2 linked regions of the Thiocapsa rosea genome follow. The protein of the gene in region 2 interacts with the protein of the main gene of each other region in a pairwise test. Links are inferred from orthologs where the notes say so. Each region holds a gene or a part of one and is shown on either strand. Other genes may lie near its edges. The genes, in order: BDD21_RS05490 and trkA.

Region 1 (10,533 bases), 1.7 Mb from region 2 along the record:
GCTCTGCGCGGTGCAGATCAGTCTTTTGACCATCTACGACATGTGCAAGGCGGTGGATCGGGGCATGAGTATCGAGGGTGTACGCCTGCTCGAGAAGGAGGGAGGCCAATCCGGGCGCTGGGTTCGCGGCGTCGCGCCTGCCGTTAACGGCGATCCGGATGCCGTCGATTCCCCGGCAGGCAATCCCCTGGCAGGCAATCCCGGCCAAGCTGGTTCGGACGAGCCGGTCGCGTCATGGAAAAAGCAATGACTCAATTCGTGGAGTGGTCAGCCGCGCTCAGCGTCGGCATCGACGAGATCGACGCACAGCATCAAGCCCTGATCGACCTGATCAACGAGCTGCAGGATGCGGTTGTCGCGGGTATCGAACGCGAGCGGCAGCTCGAGGTTCTCGGCAGGCTCGCCGAGTACACCAAGATCCATTTCGCCGTCGAGGAGAGCCTGATGCGCATCTTCGGCTATCCGGATTACGAGCGCCACAAGGGGCAGCACGAAGGTCTGATCCGCAGCATGCTGGATCTGCAGCGCAGACTGGATCTGGAGCAGGCGCCGATCGACGATGGACTGATGCGGCACCTCAAGCATTGGCTGCTCGATCACATCCTGCACAGCGATCAGGATTACAGTCGGTTCTTTCTCGCCGCCGGCGCCCTGTCGCGACACCAAACGCCGTCCTGGTCGACCCGCATCTGGGATCACCTGCACTTTTGCGGCTCTAAATGCTGGAGCTAAACCGCGTCCGGTCCCCGCTGACGATGAATCCATTCTACCAACGCGCCCACTTCCTGACGGCCGCCGCACGGGTCGATCAATGTCCCCCTGACGAGGGTCGCGAGGTTGCCTTCGCGGGGCGGTCGAATGCCGGCAAGTCAAGTGCGATCAATGCACTTTGCCATCAAAACGCGCTCGCGCGCACGAGCAAGACACCCGGACGGACGCAGCAGCTCATCTTTTTCGAGCTGGACGAGGCACGTCGCCTGGTCGATCTCCCCGGTTACGGATACGCAAAGGTTCCGGATGCGATCAAGCATGATTGGCAGCAGCATATGGCGGCCTATCTTGAGCAGCGCCGCTCACTCGGCGGTCTCGTCGTCGTCATGGACATCCGTCATCCGCTGGCCGAATTCGACCGCCAGATGCTTGAGTGGGGCGGGCGAGCCGATCTGCCGATGCTCGTGTTGCTCACCAAGGCGGACAAGCTCAAGACCGGGGCGGCCCGCGCAACGCAGCATGCGGTCGAGCAGGCCGTTTCGGCTATGGTGGGGAAGGTCGAGGTGATGCTGTTCTCGGCCCTGAAGCGACAAGGTGTGGAGTCCGTCCAGCGGTTGCTCGATGGCTGGCTGGAGGTGGGCAGCGCGACGTCACCCGCCGGGCTGCCGGATCTCGACTGATTGCAGTCTGTCCGGGGGGGGCGAGGGCGCCGGTCAAATCGAGCCGGCACCCTCGGTCCGCTTCAGCGTCCCTCGATCACTGACCCATGCCCTGCGGAGGCGGACCCTGGTCGTAACCGGGCATCATGGGCGGATGGCCCATGCCGCCCGGATAGCCGCCCTGTGGGCCGTAACCGTATCCGTAGCCCCGAGGCTCATAGCCGCCGTGTGGCGGCATGCGCGGCATCTCGGGCATCGGGGGTGGGCTTCCGAACAGGGCGCGGGCCGCCTCGATCTGTTCCTCGCTCATCGCCTCGACGGTCTTGCGATAGGCCTCGAATTGCTCCTCCATCTCTTTGCGGCGTTGCTCGGCCTCGGCCCAGGGCGGGGTCTCGGGCATCTCGATTCCGCGTTCCTCCGCGTCGGCGCGCATTTGCTGCCAATGGGCGTCGCGCATGGCGCGGCGTTCCTCGGGGGTCATGGAACGCATCTGTTCACGCATCGCCCGTCGTTGCTCGCGCATCGCCTCCATGTCCTCGGGCGACATGCCGCGACGCTCGGGCATGGCCGGCGGCTCGGGCATCGGCGGCCGCTCGGCCGACTCCCATGGCGGTGTTTCGGGAAGCGCCAGGCCGATCTCCGCGGCTCGCGCGCGCAGCTCTTCGTAGCGTTGCTCGCGTTCCGCCATGATGGCGGCGCGACGTTCCTCGGCCGCGGCTCGGGCTGCTTCGCCGGGTGCCGGTGCGCTGGCCGGTGCAGCGTCCGGAGCCGGAGCCGGCTCGTTCGTCGGTTCAGCCGGGGCCTGGCTGGTGTCGGTCGCCTGCGGATCGGCGAACGCACTTTGGCCGATGACGAGTGCCAGCGTCGCCGCCGAGACAAGAGGGATCATGCGAGACGTGTCGGGCATGGAAGTAGTCCTCTAAGTGGTAGTCGTCTGTGAAGGTCGGCGGATCCATCGCCTTTGACTCGGGTCAGCGTGACCGGGCATGCGTTGCCGGGCGTGACCAAGTCTCGATCCTTGATGCTGCAACCGCGCAGTCGCCGTGTCCGCCGGGAATCATCGCCGAATTGTTCTCGTAGGGCGGCTCGATGCCCGAGACGCGGGGCCGACGGTGTGCCCGAGCTTAACCGATCCGTGACCCCGAGGGACACCCCCCCGGGTGGGTTGACCGGGGAGCGCATCCCCCGTTCCCCGACGAATGGCGCCGATGCGAGCCACGGAAGCGCTTCCGGGATAGGATAGGCCGTGAGGGTTTCGATACCCCGAAATCGACACGAGGAGTCTGTATGCAGATCGGCGATTTGATGACCATGAGCGGCGTGGCGTTCGGAACCAGCGGTGCCCGCGGGTTGGTGCAGGCGATGACCGATCGGGTGTGCTATGCCTATACCGCTGGCTTTCTCGGCTATCTTCGCGCGAGCGGCGCGCTCGCACCGAATGCCGAGGTCGGGTTGGGTGGTGATCTGCGGCCCAGCACGAGCAGGATCCTGGTTGCCTGCGCCCGGGCGGCGCTGGACCTCGGCTGTCGACCTCGCTACCTCGGGCGTATCCCGAGTCCGGCTGTTGCCGCCTGGGGGTTGGCGCGCGGTGCTCCAAGCCTGATGGTGACCGGCAGCCACATCCCGGACGATCGCAACGGCATCAAGTTTAATCTGCCGACAGGCGAGATCCTCAAGCGCGACGAGGAGGGCATCCGCGGACAACCGCTCGAGGTTGCCGAGACGCTGTTCGACACGGCCGGCGCCTTCGTCGAAGACCAGTCCGATGCGCTTCCCGAGGAGGATCCGCTCGCCTATCGAGACTACCTCGATCGCTACCTGGATTTCTTCCCGTCGGGCTGTCTGAGCGGCCTGCACGTCGGCGTCTACGAGCACTCCAGCGTTGCTCGGGGCGCTTATGTCGATGTGCTGGAGGGGCTCGGCGCACGCGTGACGCGGCTGGGGTTCTCGGAGGTCTTTGTCCCTGTCGATACCGAGGCGATTCGTCCCGAAGAGGTTTCTCTTGCGCGCGACTGGGCCGCGACGGGGCGTTTCGATGCCCTGGTTTCCGCCGACGGGGACGGCGACCGTCCGCTGGTCGGAGACGAGACGGGAGAATGGTTGCGCGGTGACATCGCCGGGATCCTGTGTGCGCGCCAACTCGGCGCCCGCGGGGTGGTGACACCCGTGAGCAGCAACACGGCGGTCGAGCGATCCGGCTGCTTCGAAACGGTGCTGCGCACCCGGATCGGATCGCCCTTCGTCATCGAAGGGATGCAGAATCTCGTCGACCGCGGCATGGACCGGGTGGTCGGCTACGAGGCGAACGGCGGCTTTCTACTCGCGACCGACATCGAGCAGGACGGTCGCATCCTGCCGGCCTTGCCGACACGGGATGCTGTTTTGGTCGCGATCGCCATCCTGCGTGCATCCGTGGAGCAGGGGAAACCCGTGTCGGCCCTCTCCGCCGATCTCCCGCGTCGCTTCACGTGGAGCGATCGTCTGAAGGATTTCCCGACCGAGATCGCACGGGCGCGTCTTGCCGAGATCCACCGCGGCGACCCTGCCCGAGACAAGGCGGCCGCACAGGCCGTTTTCGGCGCTGCATTCGGTCCGGTCGCCGATCTGGATGGCACCGACGGTCTGAGGATCACCTTCGTCAACGGCGAGATCGCGCACCTGCGCCCTTCGGGCAATGCGCCCGAGCTGCGCGCCTATACCGAGGCCGATAGCTCAGAGCGCGCGGAGGAGATGAATCGGATCTGCATGGAGATCCTCTCCCGCTGGCGTGCTTAAACCGCGTTCGGCACGACCTGGAATCGTTGGCGTGTCGGCGCAGCCTCGCAGCGGCCAACAACCGTCGGCGCGACGCGGTTTAAGGAATTTTGGACAGGATTCAAAAACAGCCGATAGCCGTAGGATGGGTAGAGCACAGCGAAACCCATCCTCCACGCGCCAACGCCTCGCTCCCGGCACCGACCGAGCACAGCGAAACCCATCCTCCACGCGCCAACGCCTCGCTCCCGGCACCGACCGAGCACAGCGAAACCCATCCTCCACGCGCCAAGGGCATCGGAGTGAAACCCGGAAGCGCGGCGGTTTGGAGGATGGGTTTCGCTGACGCTCTGCCCATCCTACAAGTGAATCAAGGTGTTCGCCTCGATTCTGCATCGTCTCTTGGATTTTCCTTTCCTTAAACCGCGTCAGGGATAAGGCATTTGGTGTCGTCGAGGGTGCCGTTTTCAGGCCGACACCGATTGAGAACGCCGGACGCGGTTTAAGCCGCGTTGAGCTCGTCGATCAGCGCACCCGGATCCGTATCGTCGAGACGGGCGAAGAGTGCTTCGGTGCGGCGCATCAGGTCGAGCGTGTCGGCCTGAAGCAGGACCTCTTTAACGTCGAGGATGGCGCCCGGCTGCATGCTGAATTCGCGCAGCCCGATTCCGAGCAGCAGGCGGGTGAAGCGCGGATCGCCCGCCATCTCGCCGCACATGCTGACCGGTCGGTTCAGCTCGCGTGCGGCCTCGATGGTCATGCGGATGAGGCGCAGGATGGCCGGGTGTGTGGGGTCGAAGAGATAGTTGACGCCGTCGTCGAGGCGGTCGATCGCGAGCGTGTACTGGATGAGGTCGTTGGTTCCGATCGACAGAAAATCCAGGCGCCGCGCGAGCGCGCGTGCGGCAAGTGCGGCCGCTGGGACCTCGATCATGGCGCCGATCGGGAGTTGCGGGTCATAGTCGAGACCGTCGCGGTCGAGTTGGCCCTTGATCTGCCGGATCAGCGCGAGAACCGTATCGACCTCGTGGACGTTGGAGACGAGCGGCAGCATCAGCCGGATCGGGCCGATCGCGGAGGCGCGCAGGATCGCGCGCAGCTGCGGCCGGAAGAGATCGGGCTCCTTGAGGCAGAGTCGGATCGCGCGCAGTCCCAGCGCCGGGTTCGAGACCCCGGGACCCGGCTCGAGCAGGGTATCGACGCGTTTGTCGACGCCCAGATCCAGCGTGCGGATGGTCACGGGGATCCCGCCGAGCCCGGCGACGATCGCCGCGTAGCTCGCCAGATGCTCCTCCTCGTCGGGGAGATCCCGGCGATTCATGTAGAGGAACTCGGTGCGATAAAGTCCGACCCCGCTGGCCCCGTTGGCCTTCGCAAGCTCCACGTCCTCGGGGAGCTCGAGATTCGCAAGGAGGCCGATCTCGACCCCGTCGCGTGTGACCGAAGCTCGGCCGACCAGGCCGCGCAAACGTAACTGACGGGCCTCCGCGGCGCGTAGGCGGTCGCGGAAAAAGTCCAGTGTCAGGGGGTCGGCATCGGCCAGCACGGTGCCGGTCTCGCCGTCGACCAGGATGAGCTCGCCCTGGCGCAGATAGCGTGTGATGTTGTGGATGCCCATCACGGCGGGTACGCCGAGGCTACGCGCCAGGATGGCGGTGTGGGACATGGGCCCGCCGAATTCGGTCACGAATGCGACCGCACCGCGATGGCGCAGGAGGATCGCTTCCGCGGGCGCAAGGTCGCGCGCCACCACGACCCGGCCCTCCAGATCCCGGGTGGATGGCTCGTTTTGCTCGACCGCGCCCTGCAGGAAGGCTTGAATCTGCTGGACGACATGCTCGACGTCGTCGCGGCGGGTGCGCAGATAGGGGTCGTCCATCTCGTCGAAGATCCGCACCAGGGTGTCGCGCTGCCGTTGCAGCGCCCACTCGGCATTGCAAAGCTGCTCGGTAACGATGCGACGCACCTCCTCGACCAAGGCGGCGTCCTCGAGCATCAGCAGGTGCGTGTCGATGAACTCTGCGATGTTCAGCGGCGTGTGATGCGGGATCTGGTTGCGCACCGCTTTGAGGGCCCCACGCGCGGCGGCGACGGCCACGTCGAGCCGCTCGATCTCGGCGGCGACCTGGTCGGCCGCGATGGCGGATTGCGAGACGGTATGGCCGCCGCGCCCGTCCACGAAGGCGGGTCCGAGCGCGAGCGAGCGACTGGTGGAGATGCCGATCCCCTGAAAGGCGGTGGTCATTCCGACTCTCCGAAACGGTCGCCGATCAGTGCCTCGATCGCGGCCATGGCGGCATCCTCGTCCTCGCCGGCCGCCTCGACCGTGATCCGGGTGCCCTGACTCGCGGCCAGCATCATCACGCCCATAATGCTCTTGCCGTTGACGCTTTGGCCGCGCCGCGCGATCTCGACATGGCTGGCGAACCGCCCGGCGCATTGCACGAGCTTGGCGGCCGCACGGGCATGCAGACCCAGCTTGTTGAGGATCTCGATCTCTTTGCGAATCATGCGCGGTCGTCTCGTCGCGAGCAGAGCAAGACGCCGTCGCGTCCGCCCTGCAAGGCCTTCTCGGCCACGTCATCCAGGTCGAGCGAGGCATAGGTCAGGGCGCGCAACAACATGGGTAGGTTCAGTCCTGCAATGACTCGCGCCTGCTCATGGATCGCGAGCAGCGATACCGCGACATTGGCCGGTGTCGAGCCGTAGAGGTCGGTCAGGATCAGCACGCCCTCGCCCGTGTCCAGCCGCTCCAAGCGTTCGGCGGCTTCCGCCGTCACGACCTCGCAGGGCACATCGTTGACGACCTCCATCGCCTCCACCCCCGGCGGGCATTCGCCGAGAATCGCCGTCGTGACCCGCAGCAGATCCGCGCCGCATGGCTGATGGGTCATCATCAGGATGCCGACGCTCAAGGGAGATCCCGATGCCGGACCATCACCTGATGGCCGTTGGACTCGAAATGATGCCGCAGGGATTCGGTCATAAAGACCGAGCGGTGCTGCCCGCCCGTGCAGCCGATCGCGATCGTCAGATAGCTGCGCCCGTCCGTCTCGAAGCTGGGGATCCAGCGATCGAAGAATCCCTGGATGTCGGCGCGCATTCGGCAAAAGGCGTCCGCGGAATCGAGGAATTCCATCACGGGACGATCGCGTCCGGTCAAGCGCCGCAGCTCGGGTTGCCAATGCGGATTGGGCAGGCTGCGCAGGTCGAAGACAAAATCCACATCGTGGGGAACCCCGTGCTTGAAACCGAAGGACTGCAGCAGGATGGACGCCTTCGGCGAGGCGCCGCCGACCAAACGGCTGCGCACGAGATCGCGCAGCTCGTGGACGTTGGTTTGGGTGGTGTCGATACGGATGTCGGCGCAGCTTCGGATCGGCTCGAGGAGTCGGCGCTCGAGTGCGATCGCCTCCGGCAGCGAGCGATCGCCGCGGGTCAAGGGATGCTTGCGGCGGGTCTCGCTGAAGCGCTTGATCAGGGTTTCGGTCTGGGCGTCGAGGAAGAGGACATCGCAGCCGATGCCGCGCTCGCGCGCCGAGTGCACCAGCTCGGGAAGGTGTCGCAGCTCGTCCGGGCCGCTGCTCGGACTGGTGCGGGCGTCGATCCCGACCGCCGTCATGGTGAAGGCATCATCCAGCCCCTCGTGCAGCCCGAGGGCGAGATTCTCTAACAAGAACAGCGGCAGGTTGTCGATGCAGTAGAACCCTACGTCTTCCAGGGTGTGAAGCGCGACGCTCTTGCCCGAGCCGGACAGGCCGCTGAGGATGACGAGCCTCATCGGCTTGCCGACGTTCGGCAGTCGTTCGCGTGCCTGTTCCTCTGCCGGTGCTTGCGTCATGACGGTGATCTCGGCGGGTCGGGTCGATCGATGCTGATGGCACGCGCCTGGCGGTCGATGAAATCGACGCCGGCATCGTATCCGCGAATGCGCAGAATCTGGTGTCGCACGGCCGCCTCCACCAGGATCGCCAGGTTGCGGCCGGGTGCGACCGGCATCGTGATCTTGGGGACGGCAACCCCGAGGATGTTGCGCACCGAGAGGCTGCCGCTGAGCCGGTCGATCGACTCGAGTTGATGTTTGTCGAGCGGCTGAAGATCGATGATCAGGTTCAATGTCTTGCTGCGCACGACGGCGCCTTCTCCGAACATGGCGCGGATGTTGAGAATCCCCAGGCCGCGGACCTCGAGAAAATCGCGCAGGGCCTCGGGGCAGGTGCCCTCCAAGGTCTCGGGGGCAATGCGTGCGAAACGGGGTGCGTCGTCGGCGATGAGCCGATGTCCTCGCGCGATCAGATCGAGCGCCAGCTCGCTCTTGCCGACGGCCGGATCGCCGACCAGCAGAACGCCCATACCCAGGACCTCGATGAAGACCCCGTGCACCGTGCGGCGCTCGGCGAGGGCATGGGTGAGGAAATAACGCAGGTGATTGATCAGCTCCTCGTCGCCGAGGGAGGAGCCGAGCAGCGGCGTGAGGGTCTGCTCGGCGGCCTCTCGAAAGGCGGGCTCCGGGTCGATGCCGTCGGAGAAGATGACGGCGGTCGGACGATCCGAGAAGAGCCTCTCCACGGTCTCGCCGAAGGCGGTCCGGCCCAGTTCTGCTAGGTAGAGCAGCTCCGCGTGTCCGATGACCTGCAGGCGATTGGGATGAATGCAGTTCAGAGAGCCGATCAGCGACTGCCTCGAACGTCCCGGATCCTCGCCGCGCAACGGGCGCGGGCTCGCCGGCTCGGGCGTGAGCCAGCGCAGCTTGAGCCGCGGCCCGGTCTGCGAGATCAGGGATTGAAGACTTTCGATCATCGCCGGCGGCCGCGCTTGACGGCTAGGTCGCTCTGAGAAGGTCCAGAATGGCCGTGGGCGAGCTCGCATCGCGCAGACGTGCGCGGGTTGCCGACTCGCTGAAGCGACTTGCCAAATAGGCGAGCAGCTGCAGGTGCTCCTCGGTCGCGGTCTCGGGAACCAAGAGCGCGAACGCCAGATCGACCGGCTCGCCGTCGGCTGCATCGTAATCCACCCCGCGGGCGGTTTGCACGAAGGCCCCGATCACCTGAGAGACCTCCTTGATCCGGGCATGGGGCAGGGCGACACCGTGACCGAGTCCGGTGCTGCCGAGGCGTTCGCGCTCGAGGAGGCGCTCGAAGACGCTCTCCGTGCTCAAACGGGGGTGGTCGTTGGCGAGTAGCTCGGCAAGGGTTTCGAGCAAACGCTTCTTGCTGGAAATCTCGAGGCCGTGACCGATACGGGCCTCGTTGATTAGATCGGGGCTGAGCATCGGTATCGGCTCCCGTGCGCTGCGGGCGCGCAGCGCTGCAGCTGGTGGCTCTTGGATCGATGTCCGCGCAGCGACGGCGGGCAAGGGCGTGTGGTCATGGATGCTGATTATCCTCGGATGTCTGGCAGAGGCCGGCGATCCCGCATGCCGGCCTCGTGCCCGATCCCGTTCGTTGAACGCCTCCGACGGGGCAAGAGCGCCCCTCGAAGGTATCAGCGGCGTTCTGACAACGCCGGTGCGTCAGGTCTGATCCGACTCCTCGATCTCGCTGACCTTCGGGCTCGCTGCGCGATGATCGCTCTTCTTCTCCTTGTGGCGCAGGACCTGACGATCGAGCTTGTCGATCAGCCCGTCGATTGCGGCATACATGTCCTCGTGGACCGAGTCGGCAAAGACCTTGCTGCCGTTGATGTGCAGTGTGGCCTCCGCTTTTTGGGCAAGCTTCTCGACGCTCAGGATGACGTGAGCGTTGATGACGTGGTCGAAGTGCCGCGCAAGGCGCTCGAACTTCGTGTCGACGTAGCCTTTCAGCGCATCGGTGACGTCGATGTGATGACCCGTCAGGTTGATCTGCATCTTGTGACTCCTTATGGTTCAAACGGCCTGTCAATCCAGGCGCTTGCGCTCGTTCGAGGGTGGAACCCCCATGGCCTCGCGGTACTTGGCGACGGTTCGCCGCGCGACATTGATCCCCTGATCGCCGAGCTCTTGGGCGATCTTACTGTCGCTCATGGGCTTTCGCGCGGACTCGCCGGCGATCAGCTTGCGGATCAGGGCACGAATGGCGGTCGACGAGCATTCGCCGCCGGAAGCGGTGTTGACGTGCGAGGAAAAGAAATACTTGAACTCAAAGGTTCCCCGCGGCGTGTGCATGTATTTCTGCGTGGTCACTCGGGATACGGTCGACTCGTGAAGCTCCAATGCCTCGGCGACATCGCGCAGAACCATCGGTTTCATCGCCTCGTCCCCGTGCTCGAAGAATTCCTGCTGCATCTCGACGATCTTCGCGCCGACGCGCAGCACCGTGTCGTTGCGGCTGGCCAGGCTCTTGATGAACCAGCGTGCCTCCTGCAAATGGCTCTTCAAGGTGACGCCGTCCGCGCTCTGATCGGCGCGTCGGATCAGGCGCGCGTAGTC
Region 2 (10,504 bases):
CCGGCGGAGGGATAACCGTGATGGCTGTAGGGGCGAATGCGCTCGCCCCTACAGGTCGTGCTGCCACGCGCAGTCGGGATGCTTGTGGCCGAAAAGCGCCTGAGGCGTTACTCGGCGGCCCCTTCAGCCGCGCTCTCGTCGGTCGGCTTGAGCTTCACGACTTCTTCGTTGAGTTCCACCATGGCGCCGTCACGCATCTCGGCCAGCTTTGCCGAGAGTTGTTGGCGCTTGAGCAGGGCCGTGAGCTGCTGCTTGGCATCCTCGAAGCTCGGGGGCTCGGCCTTGCGGGAGTCCTGCAGCTCGATCACGTGCCATCCGAACTGGGTCTGCACGGGTGTTTTTGTGTAGGTACCGACCTCCATCGCAGCGACCGCCTCGGAGAAGGGCGCCACCATCTGATTGGCGTCGAACCACTCGAGCTCGCCGCCGTTCTTGCCGGTCGGGCCAAGCGAGTGCTCGCGTGCGAGATCGCCGAAATCGGCACCGCCTTCGAGTTCCTCGATCATCTTCTTCGCCTCTTCCTCGTCCTTGACGAGGATGTGGCGCGCCTTGTACTCGGTCTGGCTGGCGCTGGCCTTGATCTCGTCGTAGGCCTTCTTCAGCTCGTCTTCGGTCGGCTCGATCTCCTCGGCCATCGAGGCCAGAGCCGCGTTGGAGAGGATCTTCATGCGTTGCAGCTCGATGGCGACACCGACGTCCGGGTCTTTCTCGAGATTGCGCCGCGCGGCCTCCTGCGAGGCAACCACAAGACTCATGAAGTCGTTGAAGGCTTGCTCTTGGAGTTCGGGCGAATTCTGGCCTTGACTTTGCTGCAGGCGCTCCAGGAAGAAGAGACGGAACAGTTCGAGCCCGTAGGGTGTGCCGTTGACCGTTGCAATCAGGACGTCGTCGCCCTGCGGTTGGACCTCGGCGTCCTTGGCGTCCTGCGCCACGGCGACACCTGCGGCCAACAGGGCACACAGGAGGAGGGGAATGCGAGTCGTCTTCATGATGATGATTTCCGTATGTTGGGATTCATTGGCATCCAAGGATGCCGGCAATTGCAATGGGGAGAGACGGCGGATGAGGGGAATCGTCCGCCCCGGCGAGCGGCGTCCGGGTTCGGGCTTCAGGTCGGAAACACCCGCTTGAAGGGCTTGACCCGAACCTCTCGGTAGACGCCGGCAGCCTTGTACGGATCCGCGGCCGCCCATTGCTCGGCCGCGGCCAGATCGGGGAATTCGGCGACGATGAGGGATCCGGAGAAACCGGCCTCACCCGGATCCGGGCTGTCGATCGCCGGATGTGGTCCGGCGATGACCAGGCGACCCTCGTCCTGCAGGGCTTGCAGGCGCGCCAGATGGTCCGGCCGCGCGCTCAGGCGTGCCGCGAGACTCTTGTCGTGATCCACGGCGATGATGGCGTACAGCACGTCAGTCGGTCTCCAGTGTCCGGGGTTCGTCCGTCATGTGGCGGGACAGGTAGAAGGCCTGCGCAATGACGAACACGAGCGTCATCCCCATCATACCGAAGAGCTTGAAGTTCACCCAGATGTCCTCGCGCGCATGGGTATCGTTGCAGAGCGAGAGCAGCTCGCCGCTGAAGCGCTCGGTGCAGGCCGAAAGGTCGATATCCTGCAGACCCGAGGCGAGGATCAGGGCTTGTTGGGCACCGAAGAACCCGCTGCCGATATAGACGACGAAGAGATTCACGAGGCCGGTGACGATGAAGAAACCGATCCACATCATGTTCAGGCGTGTCCAAACCGCGGAGGGGAGCTCGACGGCCTTTCCCATCATCCGCTCGATGAGTGTTCGCTTTCCGATGAACTGGCTGCCGAGAAAGGCTGCGCCGAACAGCCAATTGACGATCGTCGGTTTCCACATGACGAAGATCGGGTCGCGCAGGGCGATCGTCAGCCCGCCGAACAGCACCAGCAACCCGAGCGTGACCAGCGGCATGGTCTCCACATGCCGCCGCCGCATCCACGACCAGCCGACCAGGATGGCCGAGGCGAGGATGGCGACGCCGGTCGCGACGTAGATGCCTTCGAGTTTATAGGCGGCGAAGAACAGGAGAATCGGAAAGAAGTCGACAAAGAGTTTCATGAGGCCGGGGTCGCCGATATGGCATGCGTGGTGAGTCGGGATGATGTGTTCGGGCGGGAACCGCGCGGTTCGACAGCGTGAAGCGGCGGCGGTTTCAAGCCTGTCGCCGGGGGCGACGGTCGCCGAGACGGAGGCGCTGCTCGATCCCGCAGTCGTGCGCGATAGGATACGGGGATCGGGCGGGCAGGGCAAAGGCGTTCGACCGGGTTGACGTGTATAGTTGCGTCCGGTTTTTGTTCTCACTTCAAGGGGGATGCGTCACGTGGAGACGATCGAGAGTTGGGTCGGCACGATCAACGGGCTCGTCTGGGGCCCTCCCATGCTGGTTCTCATCCTGGGAACCGGTCTCTTCCTGATGATCGGCTTGCGCTTGATGCCGCTGCTGAAGCTCGGGTTCGGCTTCCGCATGCTGTGGGCCGGACGGCATGCACAGGGACAGGGCAACATCACGCCGTTCAATGCCTTGATGACGTCGCTCGCGGCGACCATCGGAACGGGCAACATCGCCGGCGTTGCCACGGCCATCGCCATCGGCGGTCCCGGCGCCTTGTTCTGGATGTGGTGCACCGCACTCGTCGGCATGGCCACCAAATATGCCGAGGGCGTGCTCGCGGTGAAGTACCGTGAGGTGGACGAAAAGGGCAACTATGTCGGCGGCCCCATGTACTACATCAAGAACGGTCTGGGCCGTCGCTGGCTCTGGCTCGGCACCGCCTTCGCGATCTTCGGTGGGCTCGCCGGGTTCGGGATCGGCAACATGGTCCAGGCCAATTCCGTGTCCCACGCCCTCAGCGGCAAGTTCGCGATTCCGGAGCTCTGGTCGGGCATCGCGATGGCCGTGATGGTCGGGTTGGTCCTGATCGGTGGAATTCGCTGGATCGCCCAAGTCGCCGGGAAGCTGGTGCCCTTCATGGCGATCGCCTATGTCGTCGGCGGTTTGGTGGTTCTGGCCTTCAACATCGAGAAGATTCCCGAGGCCATCTACCAGATCGTGCTGCATGCCTTTTCGCCGACGGCGGCCGCGGGTGGATTCGCCGGTGCGACCCTGATGCTGGGCATCCAGATGGGCGTGGCCCGGGGTATCTTCTCCAACGAGGCAGGGCTCGGCAGCGCGCCGATTGCACATGCGGCGGCACAGAGCAACGATCCGATCCAGCAAGGCACGGTCGCCATGCTCGGCACCTTCATCGACACCATCATCATCTGCACCATCACGGGGCTCGTGATTATGGTGACGGGCGAGTGGATGAGCGGCGAGACCGGGGCGGGCTTGTCCGCCGCAGCCTTCAGCGCCGGCCTGCCGTCGGTCGGCGGGTATATCGTCACCTTCGGGCTGGCGCTCTTTGCCTTCACCACCATCCTGGGCTGGAGCGTCTACGGCGAGCGCTGCATGGAATACCTGTTCGGCATCCATGCCATCGTTCCCTTTCGGTTGGTCTGGGTCGCGGTCATTCCGGTCGGGGCAACGCTTGAACTCGACTTCATCTGGCTGGTCGCCGACACACTCAACGCTCTGATGGCGATCCCCAATCTAGTCGCACTGCTCCTGCTCAGTCCGGTGGTCTTTCGGATGACGCACGACTATTTCGCGGATCCGATCAATCGGCGCGTTGTGACCTGAGTACCGGCGAAGGGCGCCGTTTCGGGTGGGCGGCCGACCTTGAATGGTCGGCCGCGTCCGAGTCACCACGGCGACCATCCAGGCACCGCGGCCGCTTGCCCGGAGTATACCGAGCGCAGGTTCAGCAGCCGTCATCTGACGTCACGGCTACGCCTGTCTTCGAGTCACGCGCTGTCTTGCCCGTTTCATCCGTCTTGATCGTGCCGATGAACATCATGTTCTCGACGCGACCGAATTGTTCGTCCATCGCCCGCTGGACGTCGATGTCGCGCAGCCCCTCGTAAATATAGATCTTGCCTTCGGCCTCGGCGGCACGCTCGCTGGTGCTCGGCTCGAACAGGCGACGCAGCTCGATGTCCGAAACGTCCGCAGCCGCTGCGGCGACACTCGCGCACGAGAAGGCGACGAGCAATGGGCGGGTCAACGCGCGAGCGTTGAAGAGGTTCGATGTCTTCATGTCGATCGACTCACATTCAGTCCTCAGGCCACTTCGCGGCAGGACCCTGCGAGAGCGTGCCTGATCCAATGCGGACCCGGGCGACATGCTTTTATTTTCGTTGTGCTGCCGCACGGGTGCTCGCCCCGAAGCCGGCAATCAGCAACAGCCTTGCTGACGCTGCGAACCCGAACCGACCTCAACTCATCCGGCTTGCCTTAAGCATGGCACAGGAGTTCACACTGCGTGCGCCAATAATATACTTTTTTTATCTGGTAATGGGGTTTTCAGGGGCCGGGCGCCTGATTCTGCGGTCAACCGGCTTTCGAGCCTCCCTGGCAGGGCGGTGACTCGGGTGCAACGCCGCCTTTGGCGAACCATTCGTCCGGGGTCCAAGTATGAAGGGCGATGGCATGGAGTCCGCCTTCGAGTTCGCCGCTGAGGGCGCGATTAAGGAGACGATGCCGGGCGACCAGGGTCTTGTCGGCAAAGGTCTCGCTGACCACCAGGATCTTGAAGTGGGATTCGGCACCGGCAGGGACCGAGTGCATGTGACTTTCGTCGACCACCTCGAGATGCATGGGGTCGAAGGTGTGTTTCAACGTGTCTTCGATACGGGCTTTTCTGTTCATCGGGGTGTTTCGGCTCGGCTTGCCCATCCGGGCATGTCTTTCGGAACTATGGGCCAACCCTTGTCTGCGCAAGCGCCGTGTCCGCTGCGATCAGCGATCACCGCAGGCGATGCAGGACGCGGCCTAGCGGCTCCGTTCGGCGAGCTGCTCCGCGACGGCCTCATATCCGGCCTCGCGGGCGTGGTCCTCGGCGGTGTTGCCCCCGAAGTCCTTCAGGGTCCGATCGGCACCCCGGCGCAGCAGAACCTCGACGGTCTCGGCGTGGCCTTTGCCGGCGGTCCAGAGCAAGGCCGTCCAGCCTTCGGTCTGCTCTTGGTGATCGATCATGGCGCCTTTGCTCAAGAGTCGATCCACGATCGTCGCGTGATTGTTCGAGGCCGCGAGCATCATGGCCGTATAACCGCCCTTGTCTTGGGCGTCGATGTCGGCACCGGCCTCGAGGAGGCGCTCCACGACATCGGCGTGCCCGTAGAGTGCGGCCTTCATGAGCGGCGTCCAGTCGCAGCTGTCGCGCACGTCGACCTTCGTCGACGGCTTCAAGAGTGCGTTCAGGGCGGAGAGGTCGCCTTGCTCGGCCACATCGAGGAGTGCTGTGCCCGTTGCGTCCGGCGTCGAGTCCGATCGGTGAATGACGGCGAAGGCGACGAGGATCGCGATCGCGACGAGGGCGAGGATACGGAGGAGGATATTCATGGCCGCCCATTCTCCGGACCCGGAACCGGTCGGCCAATGCGAATCGGCAACCCGAGAGACAGACTCGGGGATCGCGCCGGTCGGCGCGGTTGAATCGCACGGATGCGCGAGATGCGACGCAGTTAGGCGCCTTACAGGAAGGTGACCCCGACCTGGAACAGCCGCTCGACCTCCGGGATCCGCGCCTTGTCCTGAAGGAAGAGGATGACGTGGTCTTCCGCGGCGATGACGGTGTCGTGGTGCGCCATCAGCACCTCGTCGCCACGGACGATGGCGCCGATACTGGTACCCCGCGGGAGCCGGATGTTCTCGATGCTGCGCCCGATCACCTTGCTGGAGGACTCGTCGCCGTGGGCGATGGCCTCGATCGCCTCCGCCGCACCGCGCCGCAGAGAATGCACGACGACCACGTCGCCGCGCCGGATATGCTTGAGCAGGCTTCCGATGGTTGCCTGCTGCGGCGAGATGGCGATGTCGATGGCCCCGGATTGCACCAGTTCCACATAGGACGGCCGGTTGATCAAGGCCATGACCTTGCGGGCACCCAGCCGCTTTGCGAGCATCGCCGAGAGGATATTCGCCTCGTCGTCGTCGGTGACGGCGCAGAAGACATCGGTGTTCTCGATATTCTCTTCCAGGAGCAGATCGCGATCCGCCGCGTCGCCGTGCAGCACGATCGTCTTCTCGAGATTCTCCGCGATGCGCTTGCAGCGTTTCAGATCCCGCTCGATGATCTTCACCCGGTAGTTGAGCTCCAGCGCCTCGGCGAGCCGGGTGCCGATATTGCCGCCGCCGGCGATGATCAGGCGCTTGTAGGGGCGATCCAAACGCCGCAGCTCGCTCATGACCGAACGGATGTGCTTGGGGGCGGCGACGAAGAAGATCTCGTCGTCGGCCTCGATGACGGTATCGCCTTGGGGCTCGATGGCGCGATCCTGTCGGTAGATGGCCGCGACCCTGGCCTCGACCCTTGGCATGTGCTCGTGGAGTGTGCGCAGCTCGTGCCCGACCAAAGGCCCGCCGTAATAGGCCCTGACCGCGACCAGACGGATCCGCCCGCCGGCGAAGTCGAGCACCTGCAAGGTGCCCGGATTCTCGACCAGACGCAGGATGTACTCGGTGACCAATGCCTCCGGGCTGATCGGAAAATCGATCGGCAGGGCATCGGTCCCGAACAGCTTGGGTTGATCGAGAAAGCTCTGCGCCCGCACCCGCGCGATCTTGGTCGGCGTATGGAAGAGGGTGTAGGCGACCTGGCAGGCGACCATATTGGTCTCGTCGCTGTTGGTGACCGCGATGATCATGTCGGCGTCTTCCGCGCCCGCGCGACGCAGCACGTCGGGGTGCGCGCCGTGGCCGAGGATGGTGCGCAGATCGAAACGGTCCTGCAGCTCTCTGAGCAGATCCGGATTGTGATCGACGACGGTAATGTCGTTCGCCTCGCTGACCAGATTGGCGGCCACCGAGGTCCCGACTTGTCCGGCGCCTAAGATGATGATCTTCATTTAAACCGCGTCCGGAGTTTTCGGTGTTGTGGAGTGGGGGCTTGCGGTCTCGTCGCTCCACGCAGCGATTGGCGCGACGCGGTTTAAAATAATAAAAATTAAATACTTGAAGTGCGTCAGTGCCAAGGTCTGCAGGTACGCCGGATCGATGTTGCAGGTGCCGACCTCGACATGCCCCGCCTGACGCACTTCAACGCCGCTCCTTGATTTCGATCCCCAGCGAACGGAGCTTGCGGTACAGATGCGTGCGCTCCATCCCGGCCTCCTTCGCCATCTTGCTGACGTTGCCGGTGTGCTTTTCGAGCTGATAGTCGAGGTAGGCCTTTTCGAACTGCTCGCGCGCCTGACGCAGCGGCTGATCGAAGGAGACCAGCCCCTCCAGTGCCTGCCCTTGTGAAGGCGGCGGTGCGCCGAGTGCGGATTCGACCTCTTTCTGACTGATCTCGTCGCCGGCGCCCAAGATCAGCACCCGCTGAACCAGGTTCTTGAGCTCGCGCACGTTGCCGGGCCAGGTGTAGTTGCGCAGATAATTTTGCGCACCCACGCTGAAACGGCGGTAGGGCAGCTTCTCGTGGGTCGCAAAATAGTCGAGATAGAAGTTCAGCAGATCGGTGACATCCTCGGCGTGGTCGCGCAGCGGCGGGATGTTCAGCGGGACGACGTTCAGGTGGTAGAAGAGATCCTCGCGGAACCGCCCGGCACGCACCTCCTCTTCGAGATTGCGCTGGGTCGCGGCGATGATCCGCACGTCGATGCGCACCGGCTCGGCGCCGCCGACGCGGATGAAGGATCCGGTGTCGAGCGCACCGAGCAGCTTGGCTTGCGCATCCAGCTCCATGTCGGCGACCTCGTCGAGCAGCAAGGTCCCGCCCGCGGCCTTTTCCAGATTCCCGTAATGGGTGTGCTCGCCGTCTTCGGTCCCGAAGAGCTCGCGTGCGGCATTGCCCCCGGCGAGTGTGGAGACGCTCAGATCGACAAAGGGGCGCTCGCGGCGTGCGCTCTGTGAATGCAGATAACGCGCGAAGGTCTCCCGACCGCTGCCGGCGTCCCCGGTGATCAGCACCCAGGTGTCGTGCTGGGCGATGCGTTTGACCTGCTCGCGCAGCCGTTGCAGGGTCGCGCTGCGCCCGACCGGCTCGTGCACCTGGGGCGCGCGGCGTTTGAGACCGATGTTCTCCTTCTGGAGCTTGTCGGCCTCGAGTGCCCGCTCCACGGTGAGCAGCAGCTTGGCCATCGAGAGCGGTTTTTCGAGAAAGTCGTAGGCGCCGAGCCGGGTCGCCTCTACGGCCGTCTCCACGGTGCCGTGACCGGACATCATGATGACCGGGCAGGGCAGACCGTCTTCCTCCTCCGACCACTCGCGCAGCAGCGTGATGCCGTCCAGATCGGGCATCCAGATGTCGAGCAGGATCAGATCCGGACGGCGCTCGCGCAGCGCATGCCGGGCGGATTCGCCGTTCTCCGCGCTCGCCACCGCATAGCCCTCGTCCTCCAGGATCTCCTGCACGAGACCGCGGATGTCGGGCTCGTCGTCGACGACCAAGACGTGCGTTGCACTCATAGCTTTTCGTCCTGTTCTCGGCCTTGGGTCGCGTGCTTGGTCCCCTGCCGGATCGGCAGGCGGATCCGAATCAACGCGCCTTGACCTGTATTCTCGACCTTGATGATACCGCGGTGCTCTTCGACGATCTTCTTGACGATGGCCAAGCCGAGACCGGTTCCTTTTGATTTTGTGGTGACGTAGGGCTCGAAGAGGCGTTCGAAGAGGCGCTCCTCGAACCCGGGCCCGTTGTCGGCCACCTCCAACTCGACGAGCGGTGTGCCGTTCACGCGTACGACGCGCGTCGTCACGGCGATGCGTGCGTCGGGGCGTCCGTCCATCGCCTCCTGCGCGTTCTTGATCAGATTATGAACCACTTGACGCAAGCGCAACGGGTCGCCGCGGACCTCGACCCCCGGCGCACCCAAAGCGACCTCGAGCGCGCTCGTGCCGGCGCTGCGATACAGGTCGAGCACCTCTTGGGCGAGCCGGTCGAGCTCCAGGGGCTCGGCGCGGATATGCGGTGTCCGGGCATAGTCGGAGAAGTCGTTCACCATGGCCTTCATCGCCTCGACCTGCTGGACGATCGTCCGGGTCGAGCGATCGATGATCTTTGCATCCGCCTCGTCGGCCTTGGCGAGCAGCTTATGGCGCAGGCGCTCCGCAGAGAGCTGGATCGGCGTCAAGGGGTTCTTGATCTCGTGGGCCAGCCGCCGGGCCACCTCGCCCCAGGCCGCGTTGCGCTGTGCGGTGATCAGGGAGGTGATGTCGTCGAAGACCACCACGTGACCCCGCTGCTCGTTGTCCGAGAGCGGCAAGGGGCTGCCGCGGCACATCAGGGTCTGTCGCGTCTCGCCGCGATCGAGCTCGATCTCTGCGCGCCAATCCACCCCGGCGAGGATATGGCCGCGCACGGTCTCGGTCCAGGGTGTGAGCCAGGGCAGCTCGCGCTCCACGCGCGAGAGCTCCGGCTGCTCGTCCTCGGCGAAGGTGAGCGACAGGATCTGACGCGCCGCGGGGTTGGATGTCCGCAGCCGCTGATCGGCATCCAAGGCGATGACCCCGGACGACAGTCGCCCCAGGACCGTTTCCAGATAGTTGCGTTGGGTCTCCACCGCCTGTTGGCTGCGGTTCGCGGCATCCCGTGCCCGGGCGATCCGTCGCGTCATCGCATTGAAGGAGGCGACCAGGAAGGCGAGTTCGTCGTCGTGCTTGGGCAGCGGGAGCTGTTGCTCGTAGTCGCCCTCTGCGATCGCGCTGGTGCCGCGGGCGATGTCCGCCACCGGCGCGACGAGACGTCGAGCGATATGAAAGGCGGCGATCACCGCGGCCATCACGCCGAACAGGAGCACCAACGACAGGGTCAGGGAGAAGCTCAGCTTCAATGACTGGCGCAGATACGCCAGCTCTGTGTAGCGATTGTAGGCGTCCTCCAGGCGTTCGGACAGCTCGGTGATGCGCGCCGAGGTCGGGAAGATCGCCTGCATCTGCATCCCCCGTCCGCGCGGATCCTGCACCAATACCCGCACGATCAGCTCGCCGTTGAGGTCGCTTTCCAGACCGACATAGTTGTTGCCGGCGCGCACGCTTTGCTGGATCTCGCGCTCGGCCTGATTCGGAACCAACTGGGTCGGATCCTCGTTGGCGTTGCCGAGCACCTGACCGCCGTCGGCGTAGACGGTCAGCTCGATGGCACCGGCCTGACGCCGCAGATTGTTCAGACTGAGCGCGATGGCGGTCGAGGAGCGATCTTCGATCCCGGCGATGAGCTGCTCGGTGTACCGCGCAAGGACCCGCTGGTTGAGATCGAGCGAGGCCTGATTCAAGACCAGCGCGTCCTGCATGGCCTGGCCGATTTCCACGTCAAACCAGCTGTCGATCCCGCGCAGCAGGAACCCGAGGGAGAAGTAATAGACCACGCCCACGGGCAGCAGCGAGACCAGCACGAAGAGCACCAGGATCCGCCCGGTCAGGCGTGAGCCGGCGGCCT

What was found.
Region 1: the proteins of trkA (region 2) and BDD21_RS05490 interact in binary tests that used the Escherichia coli proteins (3 or more experiments, as listed by UniProt). The link is inferred for Thiocapsa rosea from one-to-one orthologs.

Annotation. Positions count from the first base shown.
Region 1 is NZ_RBXL01000001.1:1,189,784-1,200,316, reverse strand. Bases 7,672-10,519 are described here. They hold BDD21_RS05490 (PTS sugar transporter subunit IIA), read right to left. Parts: upstream 9,397-10,519; coding sequence 8,947-9,396; downstream 7,672-8,946. Other genes in these bases: BDD21_RS05480 (RNA polymerase factor sigma-54), read right to left, coding at 10,003-10,519; hpf (ribosome hibernation-promoting factor, HPF/YfiA family), read right to left, coding at 9,637-9,972; hprK (HPr(Ser) kinase/phosphatase), read right to left, coding at 7,962-8,924; rapZ (RNase adapter RapZ), read right to left, coding at 7,672-7,905. Outside these bases: cyclic pyranopterin monophosphate synthase MoaC, read left to right, coding at 1-250; BDD21_RS05535 (bacteriohemerythrin), read left to right, coding at 247-732; yihA (ribosome biogenesis GTP-binding protein YihA/YsxC), read left to right, coding at 756-1,391; BDD21_RS05525 (hypothetical protein), read right to left, coding at 1,468-2,259; BDD21_RS05520 (phosphomannomutase), read left to right, coding at 2,658-4,145; ptsP (phosphoenolpyruvate--protein phosphotransferase), read right to left, coding at 4,627-6,369; BDD21_RS05510 (HPr family phosphocarrier protein), read right to left, coding at 6,366-6,635; BDD21_RS05505 (PTS sugar transporter subunit IIA), read right to left, coding at 6,632-7,039; more of rapZ, read right to left, coding at 7,036-7,671; more of BDD21_RS05480, read right to left, coding at 10,520-10,533. UniProt on the Escherichia coli protein: Seems to have a role in regulating nitrogen assimilation.
Region 2 is NZ_RBXL01000001.1:2,846,189-2,856,692, forward strand. What follows is about bases 4,788-7,606. They hold trkA (Trk system potassium transporter TrkA), read right to left. Parts: upstream 6,975-7,606; coding sequence 5,601-6,974; downstream 4,788-5,600. Other genes in these bases: BDD21_RS12645 (ankyrin repeat domain-containing protein), read right to left, coding at 4,900-5,469; BDD21_RS12660 (sigma-54-dependent transcriptional regulator), read right to left, coding at 7,165-7,606. Outside these bases: BDD21_RS12615 (peptidylprolyl isomerase), read right to left, coding at 108-989; BDD21_RS12620 (YciI family protein), read right to left, coding at 1,109-1,411; BDD21_RS12625 (inner membrane-spanning protein YciB), read right to left, coding at 1,413-2,087; BDD21_RS12630 (alanine/glycine:cation symporter family protein), read left to right, coding at 2,350-3,708; BDD21_RS12635 (hypothetical protein), read right to left, coding at 3,830-4,279; BDD21_RS12640 (BolA family protein), read right to left, coding at 4,459-4,776; more of BDD21_RS12660, read right to left, coding at 7,607-8,535; BDD21_RS12665 (sensor histidine kinase), read right to left, coding at 8,532-10,504. UniProt on the Escherichia coli protein: Part of the constitutive potassium transport systems TrkG and TrkH. May regulate the transport activity of TrkG and TrkH systems. Binds to NAD(+) and NADH.